One region of the Lentibacillus sp. JNUCC-1 genome, then DNA from elsewhere that is predicted to be linked to it. Evidence: a T-box and tRNA genes for the amino acid it is inferred to sense, from the RefSeq annotation. Region 1 holds a T-box; the other holds one or more tRNA genes.

Region 1 (10,239 bases):
TAGAAGACTAGAACCCCCGATCATCCATCTTGCCTTCGAGCGATCTTCATACAATTGGGCATTCGATACCTCCTCTTTGACACTGTCACGCCAACTCTGGAAGCTTTGATGATAGGCTTCATGGTTATCTTCATTTTCTGTGTAAGATTCAAGATCTGACATACGAAACGTCCCATCAGACCCGATCATATCAAAGAGCCAGGCGATCAGCATCTGCTCATGCTTGAAATCTGTTTGTCTATTGATGACAGTAAACGTTTCTTCATCTTCCTCTTTAACATAACCTTTTCTTATCAAATCGAGCAGAGCTGCTGAAAGTGCATTGGCATCAAGCACCCCACTGTTCATAAAGTGAATGGTCGCTGGCATGCTCAATTCCGCTTTAGGCACGAAAAAGTCATCGACAAACCGGCGTTCTGCTTCTTGTTTCACTTGCTGCTTGTATTGGCTGCGACGTATAAGCAAGATGACTAAATAAACGCCAAATGCACCCAGAATGACTGGCGCAATTTTACTTAGTATATCTTTCCGCTTCTCAAATGCAGCAATATCAGCTTCAATTTCTGCCCGATCAGCCTGTATGTCGTTGGCAATGGTCTTATCTCCAGCTGAGGGTACATTTGGGAAAAGAGAAGCGTCATATGCCACTCTTATATCGCCCTTTTGTCCGCTGCCCACATGACCCAAATCAAAATGAACAGCCCCATCTTTCGCCGTTTTTCCTGTACCAAAGGCAGCATCATACCCTAAAAAGACAGGGTCTTCAGCAGGTTTGGGCGGATGGATAAATATATTGAGATTCTCATAATCCGATTCATTGCCATCGTCAAAAAACGCCCAATAGAATTGTCCCAGATCGGAATATACTTCTAGGCCATTTTCAATGGTATAACTGAGGACCGCTGTAATCGTTTCATCTTCACCTTTACGGTGGATTTTATATAAATTATCATCCTGCTCCACTTTTAGCGGCTTTCCGTTTTCAGTCGCTTGCACATCCGTGATCTGAGTACCTTCTTTTGCAATAAGTGTACGCGTAATACCGTTAAATTCTCCATCAAATGCATATGTGTGTGTTTCTTCAACATCCACATTCCTATTTTCCAGTAAATAAGCATGTATATCCGTTTGTTCAATGTCAAAGTCAACAGCATAAACTTGGAGCGGAAATACCAAGAATCCCATTAAAACTAGAATGATTAAAGAAAGCTTCTTCATAAAACCATGTCCCCCTCTTGTCTACTATATTATACGAACCAAACAGATATAAAGTTTCACACGCCTTACTATTACTGAGAAAGCACAAAAAAGCTGCGGAACCCGCAGCTTTTTATTTTTCTTCTTTATAACTTTTATTGGCTTCGTAATACCGCCGATATTGCCGATATCCGTATGTTGAATCGCGAACGAGCTGTTCGTTCTCCAAACCGGCACCAATCGCACCTGCGACAGTTGAAATCGATGCAGCAAACCAGGCGATTCTCAAGTAGGACTGGACACCCGCAGATTCACCGAGCATCAGCGTTTCGCCTAAAATATCAGGTGGAATGAATACGAGCGCAGTCCCAAAGAATAACAGATAAACCACAGCGTAATAACCTGTGACAGAAATTAAGAGTGTCGTTACGGTTGTCATATTGTACAGCCTGCGTAGCCGTTTACTTTTTTGATTGAAATTCGAGCTCTGTTTCTCCCATAACCCATGAGCCACAATCACCCACAGCACCATACCAAAAATTGCTGTTAATGTAATACCTGTCAAACGCCAAACCGTGAACAAATGACTAAGTCGCCACATCGTCGTGAAGATCATACCGAAGGCTCCAGTTGTAAACGCAATGGCAATCACATTTGTGAGGGTTGACATCATTTTCAGCGGATTATTGGCAAAGGTCATGCCAGACAACAAACGCAGTCCACCATTGAGTTTGGGCACTACAAGATAGCGGGTGTGCACTTCTCCTGTTTCTGTGAGCAATGATCGCACCTTTCTTACAGGAGAAATTGGGAACTGCCGACGTAACAAGTCAGACGACAGTATTTCTTGTTGTTTTTGAGGATCGTCACTTAATTCATTCTCTTTTTGGCCTGACATGCCATGCATTTCACCTACAACCTGAATGATTGTCTTTTTTATACGATGCAAAACAGGCCGCCAGCCGAAAGCTGGAATCGATACAATACATACGTCCGATGTCTCATTAATATCAACAGCTACGATATCTTTCTTATGAAAAACAGGAAGATCTGTCAGACAGATAATATAATTCCAGCCTCTCACATCTCTGTAATCAACCGCTTCTTTAAAGATATCCCCCGCATTTTCAGCTGCCCCTGTCAGCGGATCGATGACGCTGTCGACGGTCCACACTGTTTCGTTCGGCAAGTGTTCGTCTAATGAATCTGGCAAGAGGTCAATTAAATCATTCGCAAGTTCATTCGCAAGCTCAGGAGCGGCAATTAAACCAATTGAGATTTCTTGTGTCATGAAAGCTCGCCCTCCTCGTGTGCTTGTTTCTTCACTTGTGATTCATCGCGTTCAGCAGCATCTGAACTCTTACTTTTTTCTTGCTTCTTTTTAAGTTCATAGCTACGTGTCAGTTGACGATAGGAGTAGGTGATGTGCTTGATACGCTCTTCTTTCTCTCCTGTCGCACCCACAGCTCCTGCCAATGTCCCAAGTGACGTCGCCAGCCAGGCCAATCGTACGAAATACTGGATCGAGGCCTCCGCATCCACTTGTGTCCAGCCTTCGAACAAGTTCTCCGGCACAAAGATCGCAATACTGATCATGAACAGGATATAAAGCACGGCATAATTGATCAAGACAATCACCGTAAGCGTTGCCACGGTGGTCAAGTTATACAGCTTTCTGAATTGACTCTGCCCCTTATCTGTTGGTTTCTCCCATAGTTTATGAGCGAAAATGATCCAGATGACCATGCCTGCGATCGACAGAAGCATGAGGAGGAGAAAACGCGGGATCGAATACGCAACACTTAACTGCCATGGGGTAGAAAAAATGGAAATATACGTGCCGGTTGCGAATGCCAGTGTCAGTACTTTGGTAAACGATCCGAGTGCTGTCCAGGGCTTGTTGGCAAATGTCATGCCTGATAGGAGCCGGAGCCAGCCGATAATTCTGGACTGCAGGATAAACCGGTTGTCCGTTTTATTATCATCTTCAGGCTTCACACGCTTCACACGCGAAAACAAGAACCGCCACTTAAGGTGTGATGCAGTTTGTTCTTCCCCGTCATCCAGTCCATCGTTTGTGTACATCAAATCAACAACATAGGTTATCGCTTTTCTAATCCTTTTTTTCAAGGGGAAAGCTCCAAATGAAGGCAAAGAAATCAGGCCGGTCTGTCGCCTGACGCTCACATCTGATGTCACCACTTTGTTGTTAGATAGACTTGGAAGGTCAGTTAAACAAACTGCATAGTCCCAGCCTTTTTTATCTTTTATGTCGACAGCTTTGTCGATCACTTCATTTACATACTCAGCTGAACCAGTCAGTGGGTCAACATCAATCTCCACTTCCCACTCAACGTCTTGGTCAACATGTTTGTTTAAATCGAGCTTCAATTTGTCTTTAATTTTGAAGGCAAGATCTGCAGGTAAATCGGGAGAGGGAATCAGTCCAACAATCTTTGATGTCACACCATGAAGCCTCCTTTAAATAGCTTGTTCATTACCCCTATATACCCGACCAACAGCCTATAAAACCTAGTATGGCACTGGACGCTTTCTCTATGAACAAAAAAGAGCCGCCCCTTTTCAGGTAACGACTCTTTACGCTTATTATTCAGCCCTGGCCTTTGATCAAGCTGAAGACTTCTGCTCTTGCAGCTGGCTCTTTTTGAAAAATACCTCTCACACCCGATGTGACGGTTTTGGCTCCAGGTTTCTTAACGCCGCGCATCGTCATACACATATGTTCTGCCTCGATCACAATGATGACGCCGTGTGGATCAAGTGTCTCCATCATCGAATCGGCGATGGTTGAGGTAATCCGCTCCTGCAGCTGTGGTCGCCTCGTTACAGTTTCAACTGCACGTGCCAGTTTGCTTAGGCCAGTCACTCGGCCGCCTTTAGGAATATAGCCGATGTGCGCCACGCCGTAGAATGGAACAAGGTGATGTTCACACATCGAATAAAACGGAATATCTTTAACGAGCACAAGTTCCTCATGATCTTCACTGAATATTGTTGCAAAGTATTCTTTCGGATCTTGATGCATGCCTTGGAACACTTCTTCATACATGCGTGCAATTCGTGCCGGCGTGTCTTTCAGCCCTTCACGATCCGGATCATCCCCGATCGCTTCCAGAATCATGCGCGCCGCCTGTTCTATTTTTCCATGGTCCACTGCCATGTCATTACCTCCATTCACAACAGCAAAATTAAAAGAGTCTAACGTGTAGTATACTACAAAAGTCGTGGAGGTTCTAAATAAAATTCAATACGAGACCAACCAGCAAACTCAAAGCCATGATGCCAAGCAATAAATAGCCGACAATCCGAATAGGTAAAGGCAAACTTTTCATTTTTGCCGGTTTTTTAGTCGGATAACCTTCAATTTTACTGAAATGATCCATTGCATCGTTCATCGGTGTGTGATCTGAGGAACTCTCCCTTTGATCATACTCATCCCATCGTCTTTTTTCGCGCTCTTTAGCTCTTTCATAGTCCTTATCCATTCTATCCCCTTTCTAAAAAGTAATTGCTTCTACAAATTAACTATTAATGAATAGTAGACACAAACTACGAACCAAAGAAAGCCTGAAATGACTGCCCCTGGCAACCGCTCGGGGAAACACGGAGACTCCAGCAGGAGGACAAGCCTCGGTGAAACCCCGCAAGCGCGATATAGGGGAAGGAAGGCTAAAACCGCGACGTCCTGTCGCAACGCCGTCATGACCCACATCCTGTGGGCCCGAGGCTCAGCAGCGCCCGCGGAAAGCGCAGTGTTTCCCCCGAGCGGCCGCATGAAGCAGTCATAAATTCTGCCTAGTTACTTCGCAGTTTACTTATACTGTGCTTTAAGTAATTGCAACAACCTACACAAATGTAGCCTTGACTTTTTAACCCTTTGATCAAACTGGCACTCAAGAAGGGATTTATTTGATTCACTTTTGATTCGTTTTCGTATAAGCAACGACTTTGTATTCAAAGATCATTTGCTCGACTTTCTCACCCGCTGCTCCGAAATAGAACGATAACAATTTTCGTGCTTCCTCCACTGAGTCAAAAGCAAATACAGTATCAATTACAGTGTGGTTAAATCCTCTTGCCGACCAATAATTTACATCACTGGCTATCGGCCGGGATGACAAGGCACAAAATTCATCGTAACCGTAATTGTCCACAATGATGATCTGACCGCCTGGTTCAACGACGCGTGCAACTTCAGCGAGTCCTTGATCAACATCTGGCATACCATCGAAAAAGAAAGCCCAGGTCGCATAAGCGCTCTTAAAAGTATTGGTATGAAACGGGATCGATTGAGCTGTTCCTCTTGACCAGATAAGGGGCTTTTCAGGATCAATCATCGTCTCATCAGGTTCCATAGCCACAATTTGCCTGTTATCGTTTAGCAGACGTTCGGCCGTGTGGCCATTGCCGGCGCCGATGTCGAGTGCGAGCCCGTTTGGCAAGTTTTGATCAAGGAAGTCTATCACGTTTCCTTTCCGGTCCATACAACGCCGTTCAATTTCAAATAAATCAGGATATGTTCCACCGTAAAACGGTATAATGTCTGATGCTTTCATTTTTCAGTTAGCCTCCTTCAATAATTTATGAATGATTGGAGACCGTTTGACGCAATCGTTCCATTTTGTTCACCGCTTTCATACCTAATTATGGAAAGTATATCACATTCGCTGTTTGCTTTTGGTCAAAATGGGCAAAACTTTAAACAATAATGCTTTACAACCCGCGAGTTACGGTGTACGATTTAGTATAAATACGTTTTTGTCATTGACGGGAAGAGTAAACTGTCATGGAGCTTTTAGAGAGTCGCTGGCTGGTGAAAAGCGATGGCACGTGCAGACTGAAGATCATCCCTGAGACGTTTGGCTGAACTTTTCCAGTAGGCGAAACCGGCTGACGGCCGTTATCCGTCTTACGAGTGCCGTTCACTATTGTGATACGGAATTTGGGTGGTACCGCGGAATAATCCGTCCCTGCTTTCGAGCAGTGGGCGGTTTTTTAATGTTCAAAATGGCTATTAAAATAATTCATATATAAGAGGTGGAAAACGATGCGCAGTGTTAATACGAAAGAAGCGGCATTGGACCGCGAAAATCGGGTCAAAGATTATTGGAATGAAAACAATGTGTTCAAACGTTCGATGGATGAGCGTGAGGGCGCGGAAACGTTTGTCTTTTACGAAGGACCGCCGACAGCAAACGGTCTGCCCCATGCCGGACACGTGCTTGGTCGGGTAATCAAAGATTTTGTCGGTCGTTATAAAACGATGCAAGGTTATCAGGTTCTCCGCAAAGGGGGCTGGGATACACATGGTCTCCCTGTTGAGCTTGAGGTTGAAAAGCAGCTCGGCATCTCCGGAAAGCAGGAAATTCAAGAATATGGCGTGGAGAAGTTCATTGAAGAATGTAAGAAGAGCGTCTTTAATTATGAAAAAGAGTGGCGTGAGTTTACTGAGTCGATCGGGTACTGGCTCGATATGGACGATCCGTATGTCACGCTGCAAAACCGCTATATCGAAAGTGTCTGGTATATCTTAAGCGATTTGCATAAGCGCGATTTGCTCTCCAAGGGGCACCGTGTCAGTCCTTATTGCCCAAGTTGCCAGACCACGCTCAGCTCCCATGAAGTTGCCCAGGGTTATGAGGACGTTAAAGACCTCTCGGCCACAGCGAAATTCAAGGTGAAAGGCTCTGAAAATGAATTTTTCCTCGGATGGACAACAACGCCTTGGACATTGCCGGCCAACGTGACACTCGCCGTGAATCCTGACCTTGACTATGTCAAAGCGCGCCAGAATGGTGAAGTCTACATTGTGGCTGAAGCCCTTGCTGATAAGGTACTCGGTGAATCATATGAAATCGTTTCGCGTCATAAAGGCAGCGACCTCGCTGGAATTGATTATGAACCAGTATTCCCGTTCATGCAGCCAGAAAACGGCCATTATGTTGTGGTAGCTGATTTCGTCACCGCTGACAGTGGTACCGGTGTTGTTCATGCGGCGCCTGCTTATGGTGAAGATGACTACAAGCTTGTTTTGGAAAAAGGGCTCTCTTTTTATAATGTTGTTGATGCAGCCGGACGTTACACTGACGACATCCCGTTATTTGCTGGACGTTTTGTTAAAGACTGTGACGTTGACATCGTCAAGTATCTCTCTGAAAAAGGGCTGCTTTATCATAAGGAAAAATACGAACACAGTTACCCGCATTGCTGGCGCTGTGATACACCGCTTCTGTACTATGCAATCGAAAGCTGGTTTATCAAAACAACCGACCTGAAAGATCAATTCATTGCCAACAACGAAACGGTCGAGTGGCATCCACACCACATTAAACACGGACGTTTCGGCAATTTCTTGGAAAATATGGTTGACTGGAACATTGGCCGGAACCGTTTTTGGGGGACCCCACTGCCGATCTGGATTTGTGATGATTGTGACCACCAGTATGCACCGCACAGCCAGGCTGATCTACTGGAAAAAGCGATTGGTGACATAGGTGACATCGAACTGCATAAACCGTACGTTGACCGTGTGGAACTAAAATGTGAGAAATGTGACGGGACCATGCATCGCGTGCCGGAAGTAATCGACGTCTGGTTCGACAGCGGCTCTATGCCATTTGCACAGCAGCATTATCCGTTTGAAAACAAAGAGCAATTTGAGAAACAATACCCTGCTGACGTGATCTGTGAGGGAATTGATCAGACACGCGGCTGGTTTTACAGCTTGCTTGCCGTGTCCACACTTTTCACGGGCAAAGCACCGTATAAGCGCGTTTTGTCAACCGGGCATATTCTTGATGAACATGGGCGCAAGATGTCCAAGAGTAAAGGGAATGCCTTGAGTCCGACAGACCTGGTTACCAAATTCGGAGCCGATGCCTTCCGCTGGGCGCTTCTTGCCGACAGTGCCCCATGGAATAACAAACGTTTTTCTGAACGGGTTGTCATTGAGGCTAAATCCAAGGTGATTGATACGCTCGTCAACACACACGGCTTTTACACATTATATGCCAACATTGACGGCTACACATTTGACGCTGGTAATGAAGGCGAGAAAACATTGCTCGACCGCTGGATTATGTCACGCCTGAATTCTGTGACCGTCGTGGTGGAGGAAGCGCTCGATGCCTATGACTTCACAAAGGCAGCCAAGGCGATTGAACGCTTTGTCGATGAGCTAAGTAACTGGTATATCCGTCGGTCCCGTGATCGCTTCTGGGAAGAAGGCATGACACCTTCCAAGACAGCCGCCTATCACACCTTGCATACTGTGTTGACACAGCTCAGCAAGCTGATGGCACCATATACACCGTTCCTTTCAGAGGACATCCATCAAAACCTGACAGGTAAAAGTGTTCATCTTGACTTTTTCCCGAAAGTGGATGAGGCGTTGATTGATGAGGAACTCGAAGCTGACATGGACACCGTTCTGCAGGTTGTGGAATTGGCCCGAGGTGTGCGCAATACAGAAGCCATTAAAACGAAGCAGCCTCTTTCTGAATTGACGGTAATCCCAGTCAATCCGGACAAAGGTGCGGCATTGGAGAAATACCGCGACATTATTGAGGATGAAATCAACGTGAAGGATGTCGTTGTTAAACATTCGTCAGATGAATTGGTCCGTTATGATGTCAAATTAAACTTCCGAGCAGCAGGACCTGTACTCGGTAAAAATGTGCGTGTTGTTAAAGATTTTCTTGAAGCACTCTCTGAAGATGAAGCCGCTCAGGTCGTCCAAAGTGAAAAAGCCGTTGTCCCAACAGACGATGGGGAGCTTGAAGTGACAATGGATCTGTTGAATGTTGAACGCGTGGCAGATGCTGGATTGTCAATGGGCTCCAACCAGGACTTCAACGTGGTCCTCGATACGACAATCACAGAATCATTGCGTCTCGAAGGTCTTGCACGCGAAGTCATCCGAGCTATCCAGGACGAACGCAAGCAGCAGGATCTGCCGATTGACCTGCGCATCAACATTATCCTCGGTGGTGATGACGATATCGTCGCAGCGATCAAGGAAAATGAATCCCTTGTTCGCGACAACGTTCTCGTAAAAGAGCTGACAATTTCTGGAGACAGCACATCAGAAGAAATGAAAGTTTACACACTTGGTGACCATACGTTGAAATTGGCCTTGGTGCAGTAAGCAAGATCAATCGAACGAAAAAGAGCAGTCAGTCTGAGGCAGGCGCTGCTCTTTTTTGGTTTCTTTTTTAAAGGATGGTTGTTCTGTGAATGAATGGTAAGCAAAAACCGCGACGTAGGGAAAATTTGAGCGACTAGTCCTGGCAATTGAAGGAAAGTACTCGATGTTCGATTGACCTGATTTAGTTGTGCATGTAGGGTACGGATACGCACATTCATTCTGTGATATGCACATTCGACTGCGGATTTGCACATTCATTTCCGTATATGCACGTTCGGCCGCAGATTTGCACACTCATTTCCATATATGCACATTCAGACGCAGATTTGCACATTCATTTCCATTTTCAACCACGCTAAGTTTTAAATGTAGCTGTCGTCATATATTTACTTACTTCGAATTTCACGAACACGGTGCGTTATTCACTTGCTTCTGCTTCTCCTTGATCAACAAAGACGATTTGCAGCAAGTACACGACCATTAAAGCTGTTATTAAGACAAAGCCCCAGCCTAAAAGCCGTTGCTGTGTTTCCAGATAGTTGTTGCAGAGCTGGATTGGGGAATCAATATACAGCCATCCCATCAAAGCAAACATGGATAAGTAATTCAAGAACACAAAACTTTTTATAATACCGGATGATTTTTTCCAGCTGTCAAAAAGACATATGCCTGCGATTGGAAGACTGATAAATTTAAACCACTCAACATGCGATAAGACGAGCGCTTCATCCATGGCTCTTGGCAGCATCCAATACATTGTAATGAACACAAAAACCAATATACCAGGGCCTCCCGCTGCATTCCACTTTACCCAAAAACGGCGTGTGTGCGGAATGATCCCTTTCCCCATCCAGTACCCTGCAACAATGAGCAAA
Region 2 (10,239 bases), on a different contig from region 1:
AGTTACGGGGTCATTTTGCCGAGTTCCTTAACGAGAGTTCTCCCGCTCACCTTCGGATTCTCTCCGCGCCTACCTGTGTCGGTTTGCGGTACGGGCACCTGTGACCTTGCTAGAGGCTTTTCTTGGCAGTGTGGATTCAGACACTTCGGTACTCAATTTCCCTCCCCATCACAGATTGGGATTGTTGGACGGATTTACCTATCCAACTCCCTCGCTGCTTGGGCGCACACGTCCATCGGTGCGCTTGTCCTATCCTCCTGCGTCCCCCCATCGCTCAAACGGTCACGAGGTGGTACAGGAATATCAACCTGTTGGCCATCGCCTACGCCTTTCGGCCTCGGCTTAGGTCCCGACTAACCCTGAGAGGACGAGCCTTCCTCAGGAAACCTTGGGCTTTCGGTGAAAGAGATTCTCACTCTTTTTTCGCTACTCATACCGGCATTCTCACTTCTAAGCGCTCCACCAGTCCTCACGGTCTGACTTCACAGCACTTAGAACGCTCTCCTACCATTGTTCGAAGAACAATCCGCAGCTTCGGTGATACGTTTAGCCCCGGTACATTTTCGGCGCAGTGTCACTCGACCAGTGAGCTATTACGCACTCTTTAAATGGTGGCTGCTTCTAAGCCAACATCCTGGTTGTCTGTGCAACGCCACATCCTTTTCCACTTAACGTATACTTTGGGACCTTAGCTGGCGGTCTGGGCTGTTTCCCTTTCGACTATGAACCTTATCACCCATAGTCTGACTCCCAAGCATAAGTATCCGGCATTCGGAGTTTGACTGAATTCGGTAACCCGATGAGGGCCCCTAGTCCAATCAGTGCTCTACCTCCGGTACTCTGATCTTGAGGCTAGCCCTAAAGCTATTTCGGAGAGAACCAGCTATCTCCGTGTTCGATTGGCATTTCACCCCTACCCACACCTCATCCCCGCATTTTTCAACATACGTGGGTTCGGGCCTCCTGTCAGTGTTACCTGACCTTCACCCTGGACATGGGTAGATCACACGGTTTCGGGTCTACGACTACATACTCATACGCCCTATTCAGACTCGCTTTCGCTGCGGCTCCGTGTCTACCACTTAACCTTGCATGCAATCGTAACTCGCCGGTCCATTCTACAAAAGGTACGCCGTCACCCATTAACGGGCTCCGACTACTTGTAGGCACACGGTTTCAGGTTCTCTTTCACTCCCCTTCCGGGGTGCTTTTCACCTTTCCCTCACGGTACTGGTTCACTATCGGTTACCAGGGAGTATTTAGCCTTGGGAGATGGTCCTCCCGGATTCCGACGGAATTTCTCGTGTTCCGCCGTACTCAGGATCCACACCGGAGGCTGCTTCTTTTTGACTACCGGGCTGTTACCGTCTTTGGCTGATCTTTCCAGATCGATTCGTCTAACAAACAGCTTTGTAACTCCATATGGTGTGTCCTACAACCCCGACAGGCAAGCCTGCCGGTTTGGGCTGATTCCGTTTCGCTCGCCGCTACTTGGGAAATCGCTTTTGCTTTCTCTTCCTCCGGGTACTGAGATGTTTCAGTTCCCCGGGTCTGCCTCACACATCCTATGTATTCAGATGTGCGTACTGCTCCATTACGAACAGTGGGTTCCCCCATTCGGAAATCCCCGGTTCAAAGCTTACTTACAGCTCCCCGAGGCATATCGGTGTTAGTCCCGTCCTTCTTCGGCTCCTGGTACCAAGGCATCCACCGTGCGCCCTTATTCACTTAACTGGCGTGTTTTATTTCAATGAATAAACATACGATTTATTTGATGTCTTGATTGCTCTTATTTGGTTTTCAAGGTACAAAAATGGAGCCTAGCGGGATCGAACCGCTGACCTCCTGCGTGCAAGGCAGGCGCTCTCCCAGCTGAGCTAAGGCCCCATGTGAAATATATATAATTGAATGGTGGGCCTGGGAGGACTTGAACCACCGACCTCACGCTTATCAGGCGTGCGCTCTGACCAACTGAGCTACAGGCCCATTCAATATAATGAGAAATTTACTCCCTCAAAACTGAACAAACAAACGAAGTGATGTCTTTCCGTTAATTTAGCTGTGATGCCGTTTGACGGGCATCTATGCTAGATATCCTTAGAAAGGAGGTGATCCAGCCGCACCTTCCGATACGGCTACCTTGTTACGACTTCACCCCAATCATTGGCCCCACCTTCGGCGGCTGGCTCCATAAAGGTTACCCCACCGACTTCGGGTGTTGCCAACTCTCGTGGTGTGACGGGCGGTGTGTACAAGGCCCGGGAACGTATTCACCGTGGCATGCTGATCCACGATTACTAGCGATTCCTGCTTCATGCAGGCGAGTTGCAGCCTGCAATCCGAACTGGGAATGGTTTTATGGGATTTGCTACACCTCGCGGCTTCGCTGCCCTTTGTTCCATCCATTGTAGCACGTGTGTAGCCCAGGTCATAAGGGGCATGATGATTTGACGTCATCCCCACCTTCCTCCGGTTTGTCACCGGCAGTCACCTTAGAGTGCCCAACTAAATGCTGGCAACTAAGGTTAAGGGTTGCGCTCGTTGCGGGACTTAACCCAACATCTCACGACACGAGCTGACGACAACCATGCACCACCTGTCACTCTGTCCCCGAAGGGAACACGCTGTCTCCAGCGCTAGCAGAGGATGTCAAGACCTGGTAAGGTTCTTCGCGTTGCGTCGAATTAAACCACATGCTCCACCGCTTGTGCGGGCCCCCGTCAATTCTTTTGAGTTTCAGCCTTGCGGCCGTACTCCCCAGGCGGAGTGCTTAATGCGTTAACTTCAGCACCAAGGGGCGGAAACCCCCTGACACCTAGCACTCATCGTTTACGGCGTGGACTACCAGGGTATCTAATCCTGTTTGCTACCCACGCTTTCGCACCTCAGCGTCAGTTACAGACCAGAGAGTCGCCTTCGCCACTGGTGTTCCTCCACATCTCTACGCATTTCACCGCTACACGTGGAATTCCACTCTCCTCTTCTGCACTCAAGCCCTCCAGTTTCCAATGACCGCTCACGGTTAAGCCGCAAGATTTCACATCAGACTTAAAGGACCGCCTGCGCGCGCTTTACGCCCAATAATTCCGGACAACGCTTGCCCCCTACGTATTACCGCGGCTGCTGGCACGTAGTTAGCCGGGGCTTTCTGGTCAGGTACCGTCAAGGCGCCGCCCTATTCGAACGGCACTTGTTCTTCCCTGACAACAGAGCTTTACGATCCGAAAACCTTCATCACTCACGCGGCGTTGCTCCGTCAGACTTTCGTCCATTGCGGAAGATTCCCTACTGCTGCCTCCCGTAGGAGTCTGGGCCGTGTCTCAGTCCCAGTGTGGCCGATCACCCTCTCAGGTCGGCTACGCATCGTCGCCTTGGTAGGCTCTTACCCCACCAACTAGCTAATGCGCCGCGGGCCCATCTGTAAGTGATAGCCAAAGGCCATCTTTTATCCTCTCACCATGCGATGAAAGGTGTTATCCGGTATTAGCTCCGGTTTCCCGGAGTTATCCCAGTCTTACAGGCAGGTTGCCCACGTGTTACTCACCCGTCCGCCGCTCGATCCACAGGCGCATGCCCCGAAGGGCAATTGCCTGCTTCACGCGCTCGACTTGCATGTATTAGGCACGCCGCCAGCGTTCGTCCTGAGCCAAGATCAAACTCTCCATAAAAGTTTGGGTGTTCATCGACACCAATCGATGAACGGTCTTAGCTTCTCAAAAAATTGATTCAGGGTTTAAAGTTTAAAACTTCTTACCTCTGACATCTGTTTTACAGACATCTGCTTCGTTGTTTGTTCAGTTTTCAAGGAGCAAATAATATGTCGTTTTTTGACGACGAAATATAATTTATCATGGCTGCGTTTTTTTGTCAATAACTTTTGAAAATAAATTTTATTTCTTTTTTCAAAAGCCACATCAATAACGGCAACAGAAAATACTATACCATATTAAAAAAGCTAAATCAACAGTTTGATTAAAAAAAATGATTGAAATTACTTAGGTATGTATCTTAAGCACTCTTGTTCAGGGGCTACGCGCTTGAATAGTTGGAATAACACACGATATCTTTTCTCCATCGCTTCTTTTATAGTCCTATCAATTCGTTCATCGTTCAAATCGAATAACAGTTCATCAAGTTCACGTTGGAGAACATATGTCATTTCTTTTTGTTCATCTTCATTAATTAATAGACCCAGCATGTTCCATCACCTCTTTGAGAATACGTTATATAATTTCCTTGTTCCTTACACATACATTTACTTCTACCCATTTAATGAGTACTTTATCCATTCTTAAGGAAATTTTTATATCTTATCCCAATAGGAATTCATATTACACCTGTTCTCTTCATAAGTTTTTAATAAGGACAAGCCGAGGGGGGCACAATGAATGGATCACTTTTATACCATCAGGTTAAATAAATGGAAACGGATATCAGTGATTGTTGTTTTTGCATTGTTTGCAGCGCTGTTTATTTGGTTTGAACGTAACGGAACTTTGTCGATCCTGTCTAATCAAACAGCTCAGCCTGCAGCACTTTCAAAAGGGGATTCAGATGAGAATGCCATTGCTTTAACATTTAATATCAGCTGGGGTGAGGAACGGGTGCACGATATTCTCGATCTGCTTGAGAAGCATCAAGTACAGGCGACGTTTTTCATAAGTGGTGAATGGGCAGAGAAACATCCGGATATTTTGGAGTCAATTAGTGATGGCAAGCATGAGATTGGAATGCTTGGGTATCGATATAAAAGTTATCTTGAAATGGAAAAAGAGCAGATTCAAAAGGATTTGCGTCACGCGAAAGAAATCTTCCGGAAGCTTGGATACGAAGACATTACACTCCTCAGACCGCCAAATGGCCAGTTTGATCAAGAAATTCTTGAGTTGACAGATCAGATGGGGTATGACGTTGTCCATTGGAACGTGAACCCAAATGATTGGGAAAATCCAGGCACAGAAAAAATCGTGAATACGGTTATGAAGAACACGAGCAATGGGGACATCATCCTGATGCATGCCTCTGATGCCGTTAAACAGACGTCTGAAGCAATCGATGCCATTCTGCCAGGGTTGAAGAAGAAAGGCTTTCAATTTGTACCTATATCAGAATTGATGAGTCAAGCACATGCAGAGTCAGAAATGATTGAATGAAACGAACCGCTCCATTGCAATGGAGCGGTTCGTTTTACTTTTTATTTGTCTGTTGATTTTTGCCATTCGTTTCAATAGGCTGCCCATGTTCATCTCTTGTCAATTTGTGCAAAACGAGCAATTGGTAGGTGTTGCACGCCAATAAAGGAACGATCATCAGCCATGCATAGTCTGTTCCTTCTGCCCGCAGTGCGGGAACCCATTCTACAGAAGTCATCACGACCATAAGAAACAGCGCTGGTACAAATGCCCGCTGATTCGTTTGCGAGGCCTTAATTTTAGCAATGATCAACCCATAGCCAACAATCGCCGCACTCATTAAGATATACCAATAAAGTGCCACTTCACCCTTAGTTTCCTGGTACGGAAAATAAACAAGATCAAATGCAACGAACGCAATTAGGAGAACCTGTACAGCCGGCCACATGCCTTTAAAGAACCCAAGTCCGAAGCGGTTAATAAACAAATAAGCAAAAAATCCCGTCTGGCTTACCACACTCGATAAAAATCCAAATCCTGTATAAAAAATAACCAACCCGATCAATTCTTTGACATTAACCGGATCTAGATAGGTTGTATAAATACCATCTGTATTGACAAAAAAGCTTGTGATGAGACCTGTTATGCCGCCAATTAATAATGTTTTAAAAAATAAACCAACAAGCTTGCGACTGTTCAATGTATAATCCTCCTGCCGAATATCCTCTATGTAGTCATGCTTCGTTCCATTTTAACACGAACAGCACGTTTTTTCCCGTGATACGTGCATATTCTTCCCGTAAAAACTCATATTAAAAATATGAAGACACGGTACACGCCTGTTTTTATGCGTTTGCCAAGAAAAGGAGGCCATTTGATGATACGCAAAATCATCATGTCGCTGTCTCTCTTATCCATCATCGTTATCTCCGCATGTGGAGGAGAAGGTGAGTCAGCAAAAGAAGCCGATTATGAGACGACGAAAAAAATGGTCGTTGACATATTACAGACAGAAGATGGCAAAAAAGCCCTTAATGAAATTTTATCAGATGAAAAAATGAAACAGCATCTCGTGATGGAATCGGATATGGTTAAAAATGCGATTAACGAATCCATGGCTTCCGAAAAGGGGGCTGAAATGTGGAAGAAGTTGTTCGAGGACCCGGAGTTTGTTAAAAAGTATGCAGAATCCATGTCTAAAGAACAAAAGGAGCTCATGAAAGCCTTAATGCAAGATGCGGAGTTTCAAAAACAAATGCTGGAAATATTAAAGGATCCAAAAATGACCGAGCAATACTTGACTGTGATTAAAAGTCAGGAATTCAGCGCCCATCTAGAGGAAACGATCCAAAAGACACTGGAAACCCCGACATTTCAAGCAAAGATGCAAGATATCTTGCTAAAAGCAGCCGAAAAACAAGCAGCTGGGAAAGAAAGCGGAGGAAAGAAGGAAGAAGAGCAACCTGAAGGCGGTGGAAGTGGTGGAGAAGGTGGAGGTGGAAGCGGTTCAGAAGGCGGATAAGCTAAAAGGAAGGGCTGGGCCCTTCCTTTTATACTTCTTCCGCTTCTTCAATTTTCGCAACAATTTTTGACGCCATTCTGTGGTACTCCTGACCTAATGGATGGTCCTGCTGATAAACAGATGGTGCGAATTCATCTTCATCTTCATAGGGCTGCATGAGCGGAAGATGACCGAGTACTTTTGTGCCGAGAACTTCAGCAAGCTTCTCTCCGCCGCCTTTACCGAAGACGTATTCTTTTTCTCCGGTCTTCTTGCTTTCATAATATGCCATATTTTCAATGACACCGAGTATTTCATGTTCTGTCTTGAGTGCCATCTGCCCTGCACGTGCTGCGACAAATGCTGCAGACGGATGCGGGGTTGTCACAATAACTTCTTTACAGGATGGCAGGAGGTCATGGACGTCCATTGCAATATCTCCTGTTCCTGGTGGCAGGTCGAGAAGTAGGTAGTCCAGATCGCCCCACTCCACTTCCGAAAAGAAGCTATTAATCATTTTGCCGAGCATCGGCCCGCGCCAGATAATCGGTGAATTATCTTCAACAAAGAAACCCATGGAAATGACTTTCACCCCAAAGCGATCAACCGGAATAATCTTCTCTCCGCGAACAGCCGGACGGTATTCGATGCCCATCATATCCGGTACACTGAAACCATAAATGTCCGCGTCAATTATCCCGACACGCTTACCCAGCCGCTTCAACGCCATAGCAAGGTTTACCGTGACAGTGGATTTACCCACACCGCCCTTGCCACTTGCTACTGCTATAAACGTCGGCTGTGAACTGCCGCCAAGTATGGTATCTTTTTTATCATCGCCAGCTGTATCCTGATATTTCTGAATCACTTCATCAGGGAGCTGTTCGAATCTTAAACCAACTGTTGTCGCCCCATTCTTCTTCAAAATCTGGACGATCTCCTGCTGCATCTGCATCTGCTCACCAGTGTTCAGCTTGGAAATGCCCACTTTAACACTCACATGGTTTTTCTCTTCCTTGACGGTAACACTGACAATTCCATCAGTTTCCTCAAGCGTTTTATGTAAAAATGGGTCCTTTACAGGGTTAAGCAGATCTATTACTTCTTCTTTCGTCAACAATCTGATTCACCATCCCTTTCAGCCATCTGTCAAGATCAAACATCGCCAGCTTGACCTTCATGTCCAAGTATAACATAAACACTGTATTTTCTAAGTGATACGAATCATAGGGTGCAAAATAGTCACTGGTCTCGTATACTTGAGTTACGAAGCATGACCCGGGGGACACACTATGAATCAAACCAATCAAATCATGTCAAAAAAGAACATCTTCTTAACCATTATCATTTTTTTGATTTTGCTTTCATCTTTCCGGCTTGGGTGGCTTTTCTATCATCAGCCGATTGACGGACCGAAAGCCGAAAATGGAATAATTGATTTAAGTGATATGAGCTTTACTGACAATCATCTCTACTCCTTAGACGGCCAATGGAGATTTTATCCTAATACCTTCGTCAAACCTAATAAACCTTTGCAATCAGCAAACGGTGTTGACGTACCAGGGGATTGGCGTCAAGTGGTGGACAAACAGGGGGATGAGCCTGCATATGGTTATGGCAGTTACCGGCTGTCTATTCAGTTGCCGGATGATGATCAAACCTTTTATGGCTTGCGTTTCATGAGCATTTCATCTGCTGCCGAAGTATACATTAACGGTGAGTTGGTGGGGCACCAGAACGCTGTGGACACAGAAAAGGGTGCTGGGAACACTGAAAAAGGACCTTTCGTTGTCCCATTCCACTCAAATGCTGATGAAATTGATCTGATCATTCACACATCCAATTTTGAGATTCCTTTTTCCGGCGGGTTAAAAGAGGCAGTAAAAATCGGGACAGAAACGGCTGTTTATCAAGAGATGAATCATTCAACAACCTTACAAATTGCAGTGAGCATTCTTTACCTCATGCATAGTTTATATGCGTTTGCCATATTCCTTCTCGGGAAAGGTAGATTTCAACGGGAACTGCTTTATTACGGAGTCATGCTGATATTGTCAACAATTGCAATCTTAATTGATGATGAAGTCGTTGTTCAATTGCCGCTGCAGCTGGAAACCCAGTACAAGCTGCTTTTGTTGTTATTTAACACCACGTTGTTCACGATGTTATTATTCATTAAGCACTTATTCGGATTAAAAACACGATTCTATTATGTATTGTACTTTTTATATGGCTTATTTTGTCTCGGACAGCTTCTAGTCCCGTTTGAGCATTATACATACCTGATAAATATGATTGCGATTTATTATCTCACAGCCATTACATTTTTATTCTATCAAACCATTAAAGCTGTGCGACGAGGTTTCCCTGACGCTATGCTTATTTTGCTTTTTATTACAAGTTACAGCTCCAATGTTCTTTGGGGAGCGGGCATTAAAGCAGGGGCCATAACAATTCCGTACTACCCATTTGATTTCATTGTCTCCATCTTCGTTATCGCACTGCTTTTATTCCGAAGACATATTCGTGTCATGGATCTGAATAAGCAACAGACCGAAGAACTGAAAGAGACCGATCGCAGAAAAGATGAATTTTTGGCCAACACATCACATGAATTACGAACACCGTTACAGGGGATTGTCAATATTGCCGACTCGGTCCTGGAAGATAAGAAAGCGCAATCGACTCATGATTACCAACAGCTCAATACACTACGTCAGCTCGCCCAACGTATGACATTTAGCTTAAATGACCTATTGGATGCAACACGGCTTAAAGATCAAAGCATCAGATTGAACCCCGTCCGTTTTAATCTAAGTGCACTTGCAACAGCAGTAGTTGATATGACCCGGACGTTCTCACAACATAAGCCGATTACATTTAAGATGAAAATAGATTCCGCGTTTCCAGAGATTTATGCAGATGAGAACCGTGTGATACAAATTATGTTTAACCTGCTCCACAACAGCATTAAGTTTACCAATTCAGGCACGGTTACGATTTCAGCCGATGTCGATGATGAGACATCAATGGCGCTTATCCATGTTACGGATACCGGAATTGGTATACAGCCCAAGCATCTGAAAACCATTTTTCAGCCTTATGAACAAGAACAGAGTACAAACCATGTACAAGAAGGGGTCGGGTTGGGTCTATCCATTTGCCGCCAATTGGTTGAACTTCACGGCGGCTTTATTATGGCAGAGTCACAGCCTGGAAAAAGAACCACCTTTACATTCTCCCTTCCACTCGCTGAAGCAGGAAAAAACGAGAAGGTTGCGATAGCCGAAACAGCCGCTACAAGTAATGAAGGGGCATTTGCGCATAATCCAGATGATACTGAAGGCACACTGGATGAACGGGCTAAAGTGCTGCTGGTGGAAGATGACCCTGTCAATCAGCAAATCCTTCATCAGATTCTGGCCGAAGACTATCAGGTAACCAGTGCCAGCAGCGGTGCCGAAGCTCTTGGCTTTCTTAAAGAAGGCGAATGGGACTTGATCATCTCAGACGTCATGATGCCGGAAATGTCAGGGTATGAATTCACCCGACAGGTACGCAAAACATATACCATTGCAGAATTACCAGTAATTCTGCTCACCGCCC

Evidence for each region. The T-box of region 1 lies ahead of ileS (isoleucine--tRNA ligase). A T-box ahead of a tRNA ligase gene usually reads a tRNA of that ligase, here a tRNA-Ile.
Region 2: it encodes a tRNA-Ile, which carries the amino acid that the T-box ahead of ileS (isoleucine--tRNA ligase) is inferred to sense. The anticodon was not compared.

What each region holds. Positions count from the first base shown of each region.
Region 1 covers NZ_WHOH01000003.1:136,496-146,734, reverse strand. The annotation lists gene JNUCC1_RS11135 (DUF2207 domain-containing protein) at 1-1,218, opposite strand, end outside; gene JNUCC1_RS11130 (5,10-methylene-tetrahydrofolate dehydrogenase) at 1,331-2,488, opposite strand; gene JNUCC1_RS11125 (5,10-methylene-tetrahydrofolate dehydrogenase) at 2,485-3,663, opposite strand; gene folE (GTP cyclohydrolase I FolE) at 3,809-4,378, opposite strand; gene JNUCC1_RS11115 (hypothetical protein) at 4,452-4,703, opposite strand; gene JNUCC1_RS11110 (class I SAM-dependent methyltransferase) at 5,133-5,774, opposite strand; T-box leader at 5,974-6,193, shown strand; gene ileS (isoleucine--tRNA ligase) at 6,266-9,364, shown strand; gene JNUCC1_RS11100 (hypothetical protein) at 9,783-10,239, opposite strand, start outside.
Region 2 covers NZ_WHOH01000001.1:1,927,967-1,938,205, reverse strand. The annotation lists rRNA gene JNUCC1_RS09070 (23S ribosomal RNA) at 1-1,734, opposite strand, end outside; tRNA gene JNUCC1_RS09065 (tRNA-Ala) at 1,815-1,887, opposite strand; tRNA gene JNUCC1_RS09060 (tRNA-Ile) at 1,910-1,986, opposite strand; rRNA gene JNUCC1_RS09055 (16S ribosomal RNA) at 2,102-3,668, opposite strand; gene JNUCC1_RS09050 (hypothetical protein) at 3,992-4,198, opposite strand; gene pdaB (polysaccharide deacetylase family sporulation protein PdaB) at 4,389-5,153, shown strand; gene JNUCC1_RS09040 (KinB-signaling pathway activation protein) at 5,188-5,832, opposite strand; gene gerD (spore germination lipoprotein GerD) at 6,010-6,654, shown strand; gene JNUCC1_RS09030 (Mrp/NBP35 family ATP-binding protein) at 6,683-7,753, opposite strand; gene JNUCC1_RS18675 (hypothetical protein) at 7,719-7,943, opposite strand; gene JNUCC1_RS09025 (hybrid sensor histidine kinase/response regulator) at 7,926-10,239, shown strand, end outside.